2 regions of the Klebsiella oxytoca genome follow, and region 1 is predicted to be linked to the other one. Evidence: predicted binding sites of a transcription regulator. Region 1 holds the regulator's gene; the other holds the start of a gene.
What was found. Region 1 encodes CRP, which controls carbon source genes, mostly activating them, when cyclic AMP is high. Its sites were predicted from a motif close to ATGTGANNNNNNTCACAT; they were not measured.

Region 1 (4,424 bases):
GACAATAAACTGGCTATGCGTCACCCACAGCTTCATATCTTCCAGATAGTGCGAGTTAAAGCCGGGCTCCTGCATCGCCTGATTCAGCGAGTTGAACAGCGCGTTGTGCGCCTGATTGACGAGCATTCGCTGATAGGCCAGCGCCGGTGCCTGATGGTCGTCGCTAAGAATAAGCCTGATGGCCTCCTGATCGGCTTCCAGCGCATCGTGAGCATTTTTGCGCAGCAGGCCGCTTTGCCACTGCGGCCATAGCCAGACCATTCCACCGAAGGCGATCAAACAACCAATCAGGGTATCAATCAGTCTGGCGATGATGAACTGCTCGCCGTTCAGGGTGAGCAACTGCAGGGTATAAACCGCGGTGACCGTAAATCCGACCATTGCCCAGCCGTAATGTTTGCGAATAATCAGATAGCTTAACAGCGTAATGAACAGCATCGCGGTCAGCGTATAGCCTTCAGGGACGTGAAAGTGCAGCGTCAGTCCGGCTATTAACAATCCAGCTATCGTCCCGGCAGCCCGGTGGACAATGCGTACCCGCGTCGCGCCGTAGCCGTTTTGCGTCACGAATAGCACCGTCATCAGGATCCAGTAGGGTTTTGGCAGGTGCAGCGCGCTGCCCATCAGGCTGGCTGCGCTCAACATAACGCTGATCCGAGCGGCGTTACGTAACGCCGGTGATTTAAACGACAGATAGTTTTTCAACGCCGGCAGCAGCGGCAGACGGCGGGTTTTATCCGCCATCAGATTCCGCGCGTAAAGCGGGCGCTGGGTGCGCAGAACCCGGGCAATACGGCTGAAGTGCCAGGCGCAAAACTGCCCGACAGGATTATCCGGATGCTGCGAAGCGATTTTTTCCAGCGCACCGATCTGCTTATCCATCTGAAAGCGCCGAGGATAGCGATGGTAGAGCAGATCGTCCGCCAGTTCCCGCAGGCGGGCGGCAACGGTTTGTGCGCTCCAGCGGATCACCGCTTCAGCGTGGCTGCGTTCCACCAGCTTCTGTACCTCTTCCGGCTGATGAAGGCTGACGGAAATATGCTCCTGCAGGTCCAGCCCGACCTGGAAAGCGCGCAGCAGGCGTTTGTGATCGCTGCGCTGATTGGCCGCCAGCATATGCATCTGCTGATAGCACTGGGTAATCAGATCCACCACCTTTTGTTGGCGATTAAGCAGCGGGGGCAGAGATGTGGTGGGGTCCGTATGCTGGGTAAGCAGACTGTATTTAGCCTCGCAGTAGTTGGCTAATTCCCGGTAAAGCAGGCTCAGGGACTCGCGCAGCGGCTGTTCGCGCCATAGCCAAAACCAGAACCAGTTAAAAACGCCATACCACAGGGTGCCGAGGGCATAGATCAGCAGCGGCTCCCAGACCGGCATATTGCCTGCGAGACTCAGAGTAAAGATAGCCGCGATAAGCGAGGCTGGCAGCAGCCTGGCATGCAGCGGGCTGATTTCGGCAGTGACGCCGAGGATAAGCGCGAGGCCCGTGAGAATAATCGGCAGCGGGATTTCACGCAGCAGGAGGAGCTGGACAATCAGGCTACAGCCAGCAAACAGGCAGCCGCCGATAATCAGACGTTTGAAGAAACGTTTATGCGGCGTATCCAGCCCGGCAATGTTGCAGCAGGCGGGAACAAGAGAAAACAGAAGCCCCTGCTGTAAATGGCCAAACAGAAGACCAATGGCGACCGGCAGACACAACACCAGCGTTTGCCGCAGTGCATAGTTGACTTCAGGGTGGTAAATCAGCCTGCGCCACATGGGGAGAAAACAAAAACGGCGTATTGTCTGGCAATACGCCGTTTTACCGACTTAACGGGTACCGTAGACGACGATAGTTTTACCGTGCGCGGAGATCAGGTTTTGATCTTCCAGCATTTTCAGAATACGACCCACGGTCTCGCGAGAGCATCCGACGATCTGACCGATTTCCTGACGAGTAATTTTAATTTGCATACCGTCCGGGTGGGTCATCGCATCCGGCTGTTTTGCCAGATTCAGCAGCGTCTGAGCGATACGACCGGTAACGTCGAGGAAGGCAAGGTTGCCCACTTTCTCAGATGTAACCTGCAGACGGCGTGCCATTTGCGAAGATAGACGCATCAGGATATCCGGGTTTACCTGGATCAGCTGACGGAATTTTTTGTAGGAGATCTCGGCCACTTCACATGCGGTTTTCGCACGTACCCAGGCGCTACGCTCCTGACCTTCTTCAAACAGGCCTAATTCACCGATGAAATCGCCCTGGTTGAGGTAAGAGAGGATCATCTCTTTACCTTCTTCATCCTTGATGAGTACAGCCACGGAGCCTTTAACGATGTAGTACAACGTTTCTGCTTTCTCACCCTGGTGGATCAGCGTGCTCTTTGATGGGTACTTATGAATGTGGCAATGAGACAAGAACCATTCAAGGGTAGGGTCTGTTTGCGGTTTGCCAAGCACCATGCGCGGTTATCCTCTGTTATAAGCTATCTCCGGGTGCCGACACAACACGGCATCCGGGCATGCAATCGTATTGAATCCCTGTACCTGGGAATCCGGCTGAAAGTTTTCTGCAGCCTGTAATGTGAACTCCTCTGCATACATGCAGTACATCAATGTATTACTGTAGCATCAAGACTGTTTTAGCATAGCTTTCGCTGCATGTCTCCTGGTGTCTCGCTTCAGCATGACCCAGGTCGCCTTCCGTTGCGAGAAATGTTATGTGCGCGTAATCTGTCAGGAAAATTACAGACCTGGAGTTAAATTTATGCAAGCGCGAGTGAAGTGGGTTGAAGGGTTAACCTTCATCGGTGAGTCGGCTTCCGGTCACCAGATTCTGATGGACGGCAATTCCGGGGATAAAGCGCCGAGCCCAATGGAAATGGTGCTAATGGCGGCGGGCGGATGCAGCGCGATTGATGTCGTGTCCATTTTGCAGAAGGGTCGGCATAACGTTACCAACTGCGAAGTTAAGCTGACTTCTGAGCGTCGCGAAGAAGCGCCGCGTCTGTTTACCCATATCAACCTGCATTTTATTGTGACCGGTAAAGAGCTGAAAGATGCAGCCGTTTCCCGCGCTGTCGACCTGTCGGCGGAAAAATATTGCTCGGTGGCGCTGATGCTGGAGAAAGCGGTAAACATTACCCACTCTTATGAAGTCATCGAAGGGTAAAGCGACCGGACCCCGGCAGTGCAATCGTGCTGCCGGGATTGGCTTCTTAGCTAATTTTTCTGCCTTCCATCAGCCGTTCGACCAGCGGCGCCATAATAAGCTCCATCGCCAGTCCCATTTTTCCGCCCGGAACCACCAGCGTATTCATATGTGAGATAAATGAACCCTGCAGCATCGCCAGCAGCCAGGGGAAATCGATATTTTTCAGATTCCGAAAGTGAATGACGACAAAGCTTTCATCCAGCGAAGGGATGGCTTTAGCCGCAAACGGGTTGGACGTATCCACCGTCGGTACACGCTGGAAGTTGAGATGGGTGCGCGAAAACTGCGGGGTGATAAAGTTGATGTAATCTTCCATTGAGCGGACGACGGAATCCATCACCGCCTCACGAGAGTGCCCGCGTTCGCTGGTGTCGCGGATAAGCTTCTGGATCCACTCAAGATTGACGATCGGCACCACGCCGACCAGCAGGTCAACATGGTTAGCGACATTATGCTGAGGCGTAACCACGCCGCCGTGCAGCCCTTCATAAAACAGAACGTCAGTTGGTTCGGGCAGCGGCTGCCAGGGCGTGAAGGTTCCTGGAACCTGATTCCACGGCACGGCTTCATCATAGGTATGTAAATACTTGCGCGACTGACCTTTGCCGCTGAGCCCATATTCCGCAAAGGTCTGTTCCAGCAGGCCGAAGTCGTTGGCCTCGGGGCCAAAGTAGCTGATATGTTTACCCTGATCGCGTGTTTTACGGATCGCCATGTCCATTTCCGGACGGGTGTAGCGGTGAAAGCTATCGCCTTCTACTTCGGCGGCATGCAGATTTAGCTGGGCGAAAATTTTGCGAAAGGCAAGGCTGGTGGTCGTGGTTCCCGCGCCGCTGGAGCCCGTGACGGCAATCACCGGATGTTTGGCAGACATAACTACTCCCAGGATAAACGATAGTGTGTGCCGCCTTAGCCGTGAAACTGCTTGCGGGGCATGATGTTGACCGTCTCGTGCAGCTCTGACCACACCAGCACGGCTTCTCCGCTTTTCAACTGTTGTTTAACATCGGAGACTTTATCAGTCAGCGAACGTTCATGTTCACCATAATCGGTGCCTTCACGTAATACAAAACTTTCGATCAGATTGTCCAGCGTTTCGGGATCGAGATCTTGCCAGGGAATGATCATATTTTCGCTCCTAACCAACGGGTTAGCCAATCCGGGATGCGCTTTTCAAGCCACATTTCCGGCTTACGCAGCGTGCCGCCGACGAAACCAACGTGCCCAC
Region 2 (4,424 bases), 740 kb from region 1:
CCTGTGTCGCGGCGTAAACGCCTTACCCGAGCTACCAGCCGGTTTTCTCCGGGAGGGAGCTACGCGTGCAGTCCAGGTAGCCCGGCTAAGCGCAGCGCGAGCCGGGAAGCCAGCCAGGTTGCATGCGAATTTACCGTCTTCCCGGGTCGCGGCGTAAACGCCTTACCCGAGCTACGTCATCCGCGCTGCCAGCAGGTTTTCTCCGGGAGGGAGCTACGCGTGCAGTCCAGGTAGCCCGGCTAAGCGCAGCGCGAGCCGGGAAGCCAGCCAGGTTGCATGCGAATTTACCGTCTTCCCGGGTCGCGGCGTAAACGCCTTACCCGAGCTATGTCATCTCCTCTCTCCTGGAGAGGAGGAACCCTACGCGTGCAGCGGTCGCGAACGGTAAATGGCGATCAGTTCGCCAATCAGCTCTTTCGCCAGAATCGAGGTCATCAGATGATCCTGGGCGTGAACCATCACCAGGGTCATTTTAGTTTTCCCTTCGCCTTCATCGGCTTCAATTAGCTGGGTCTGCACCAGATGCGCTTCGCGGGCAAAATGCGCGGCTTCTTTCATCTTCTCGTCAGCGGCGGTGAAATCCCCCGCTTTAGCGCAGCTCAGCGCTTCGTAGCACAGGCTACGTGACTGTCCGGCGTTGATGATGATACCCATTACCTGTTCTTCTAATTCCATGACAACCCTCTGAAAAGTATAAATTATGCGGACTGCGGCGCGCTTTCGGCCTGAGCCACCGCGTTAGCGTGCTCCTGCTCAAGCAGCTGTTTTTCGTAGGCTTTAAGGAACGGCAGATACATCACCATCGCCGTCGCCATACAAATCAGGCACATGATTACCGGACTAAAGCTCCAGTTCGCTGCCCAGGAAGCACCGATAGGGGCCGGAGTCGTCCACGGCGTCATCGACACCACGCGGCTGACCAGGTCCAGCTTCAGCGCAAAGTACGCCAGGGTCGCGTTGACCATCGGCACCAGCACGAACGGCAGGAAGAACAGCGGGTTCATGATGATCGGCGCGCCGAACAGAATCGGTTCGTTGATGTTAAATACGCCCGGCACCACGCCCATCCGGCCAATCGTCCGCAGGTGTATGGCCTTGCTGCGCAGCAGCATCAGCGCCAGCGGCAGGGTGGAACCGACGCCGCCGATCAGCAGATAGTGATCCCAGAAGCCCTGGACATAGATATGCGGGATTGCGGTACCCGCAGCCATTGCCGCCTGGTTGATCGACAGGTTAGCCATCCAGAACGGGTTCATAATGCCGGTCACGATTAGCGCCCCATGGATGCCGGCAAACCACAGCACCTGGCACACCAGCACCGACAGCAGGATCGCCGGTAGGGTATCGGAGGCCGCCACCAGCGGTTTCACCAGCGACATAATTGCTTCCGGGATGATCATTCCCAGCTGCGCTTCAATAAACAGGTTCAGCGGGTGCAGCGTCAGCACGATTGCCAGTACCGGGATCAGGATCTCAAACGAGCGCGCCACGCCTGCCGGAACTTCAGGCGGCAGACGGATCGTAATGTTGTGGCGTTTGAGGAAGGCGTACAGCTCAGTGGAGTAAATCGCCACCAGAATCGCGGTGAAGATCCCCTGGCCGGAGAAGTAGGCGGTAGAGATCTGGCCATCTTTCAGCGGCGCGGCCACCAGCAGAAACGACATCAGCGATAGCATCCCGGCGGTCAGCGAATCCAGATTGTGATGCTTCGCCAGGCTTGCGGCGATCCCGACGGCGATAAACAGCGTCATCACCCCCATGCTGAAGTTAAACGGCAGCATCAGCGCATCGCGATGATCGAGCGAAAATTGTAGCCAGGCACGGGCAAAGCCCCACGTCGTATCCGGGGAAAACGGCGGGAAGATAAACACCAGCAAAAACGAGCCGACGATCATAAAGGGCAGGGCGGTAATAAAACCGTCGCGGATGGAGGTGACGTATTTTTGCTGGCCGATCGCCCCCGCCATGGGCGTGATCTTCTGTTCAATCACGGCGATCAGCTTCGCGTACAGAGTGCTCATGATCTTTCCTTAATTTTTGTTATCGATAAGGGAAAGCGCGAAATCCAGTACGGCGCCGCCTTTCTGCATGCCGTAATCCATCATGTTGATGGGTTCTACGCGGATCCCGTATTTATCGGCCTGTTTCTGCAGATCTTTCTGCATGTATTTCACCTGCGGCCCCAGCAGAACTACTTCGTAATGACCCACTTGCTGGTCAAACTCCGCGACGCCAAAGGCGTTGATCTCCACCGGCAGCCCGCGCTGCTCGGCCTCGGCGATCATTTTTTTCACCAGCAGGCTGGTGGACATGCCCGCAGAACAGCACAACATTATCTTTTTCATATATCGCTCCTGATGAGTTGGATGCGCCGACTATAGCCATAATGGATTTAAAACGGAAAGCGCTTTCCGTTTGTGGATTTATTTATTGTGACCACGATCACCTATGGCGGGCTTTTACTTTACTCAGTAGTGCGCGATCATCCTGGCGACATCACTATTCTAAAAGGCAGGGCTATGAACATTCAGTTGATGAATGTTGTCGTCGACATTATCGAGCAGCGGCTGGCGCCGCTGGCCAACGTTCTGACGCGCAATAACCACATTACGGCGATGCGCGACAGCTTTGCGCTGGCGATGCCGTTTGTGATTGTCGGAAGTTTGCTGGTGCCGATTTTGTTTCCACCCGTTTCCATCGACGGTACATCGGCTTTCGGGCAGTTCTATCTCCAGCTGCGGCCGATACTGCTGCCGACCTTTGAGCTCACTATCGGACTGGTGGCGCTGATTGTCGCCTTTGGCGCCAGCGCCAGTCTTGCCAAGCAGTACCGGCTACCGGAGCGGCTCTGCGGGTTAACCGGCTGCCTGGGGTTTTTGCTGTTTATCGGCTTTCGCGGCAACGGCGCGGCCAATCTTTATCTTGGCGGGATGGGGATTTTTACCGCTCTGATTTCAAGTGCTTACTCCATTGAAATCGTGCGCTTTTTCTACAAAAAAGGCTGGTGCATCCGCTTGCCGGAAGAGGTGCCGGTGATGACCCGCAACGGCTTTCAGCTGCTGATCCCGCTGCTGGTGGTGATGCTCTCCATCAGCGTCATTAACGCGCTGCTGTTGCAAAGCACCGGGCGAATTTTACCAGAGCTGATAAGCGAAGCGGTGCGGCCGCTGGTAGTGGCTTCCGATACGTTAACCGCAGTACTAATCTCATTGTTTATCTGCAACTTACTCTGGTTTGTCGGTATTCACGGCGCGCTGATCATTACCGGGATTATGAACCCGTTCTGGATGACCTATCTGTTTGAAAACCAGCAGGCGCTGGCCGCCGGTTCCGCTATGCTGCCGCATATTTACCTGCAGGGATTCTGGGATTTTTATCTGCTGATCGGCGGTATCGGCTCCACTCTGCCGCTGGTTTTTATGGCGATGCGCAGCCGTTCGCGGCAGCTAAAAAGTGTGGGCAAAATTGGTCTGCTACCTTCGCTTTTTAATATCAATGAGCCGATATTGTTTGGTTTTCCGATTATCATGAACCCGGTTTTTCTGCTGCCGTTTATTTTTGTACCGCTGATAAATGCCTGTATCGCATGGTATTTAACCCAGCTGGGGATTCTCGATCGGGCGGTGGCGATGCTGCCGTGGTCGATGCCGGCGCCGCTCGGCGCGGCATGGTCAGCCAACGGCAGCTGGAAGAATTTATGCATGTGCCTGTTCGCCATCTTTAACGCATGGATGCTCTATCGACCGTTCTTTAAAGTCTACGAACGCCAGCTCGCCGACGCAGAACGCTAAGTTTTCTCCCCCTGTATCAGCCCGCCGCGCGCGGGCTTTTTTATTTCCGCTGAATTATGTGACGTACCTCACGAATATTCGCCCGCTATTTTGAAATTTGTGAACTCATCCGGCAATTACGGAAAGCGCTTTCCATTTGTGGATGTACATTTCCAATTTAGATCCGTAAATTTCCTCCCGTTCTCAGGCAGTGTTAATAAAAAATAACCAAGGAAAAAAAATGATCAGGCTAAATCATTCAATACCTCTGTCTTTACTGGCCCTTGTGGTGATGAGCGACTGCGCCAGCGCCGATCCGAAGTACGATTTTATGCTGCATGGCTATATCCGTTCCGGGATCCTCGCCAATTCCGACGGCAACCGCGCCGACTCCGTAGGCCTGATGCCCGACGGAAAATGGCGTCTGGGCAACGAAGAAGATACCAAAATTGAACTGATCCCAACGGTGACCCTCACGTCGGACAGCGGCGTGGTGGCAAAAGTCCAGGCCAACATCACCCACCAGTCGAAATGTACCTCCGACTGGAACTGTCAGGATGATGACGGACACGATGTGCAGTTCCGCGAAGGTTTCGCCGAACTATCAAACCTCGACTTCGCGCCGGAAATGACCTTCTGGGCCGGTAAGCGCTA

Region 2: GJ746_RS19665 (PTS sugar transporter subunit IIC) is a predicted target of CRP. The motif match lies at 2,431-2,448, and genes of this name have one in related genera.

What each region holds. Positions count from the first base shown of each region.
Region 1 covers NZ_CP046115.1:4,964,206-4,968,629, reverse strand. Annotated here, with positions in the region: gene GJ746_RS23310 (YccS/YhfK family putative transporter) at 1-1,761, opposite strand, end outside; gene crp (cAMP-activated global transcriptional regulator CRP) at 1,813-2,445, opposite strand; gene GJ746_RS23300 (OsmC family protein) at 2,750-3,154, shown strand; gene GJ746_RS23295 (phosphoribulokinase) at 3,201-4,070, opposite strand; gene GJ746_RS23290 (YheU family protein) at 4,106-4,324, opposite strand; gene GJ746_RS23285 (hydrolase) at 4,321-4,424, opposite strand, start outside.
Region 2 covers NZ_CP046115.1:4,221,132-4,225,555, reverse strand. Annotated here, with positions in the region: gene GJ746_RS19680 (PTS lactose/cellobiose transporter subunit IIA) at 361-675, opposite strand; gene GJ746_RS19675 (PTS sugar transporter subunit IIC) at 699-2,021, opposite strand; gene GJ746_RS19670 (PTS sugar transporter subunit IIB) at 2,031-2,345, opposite strand; gene GJ746_RS19665 (PTS sugar transporter subunit IIC) at 2,520-3,791, shown strand; gene GJ746_RS19660 (maltoporin) at 4,012-4,424, shown strand, end outside.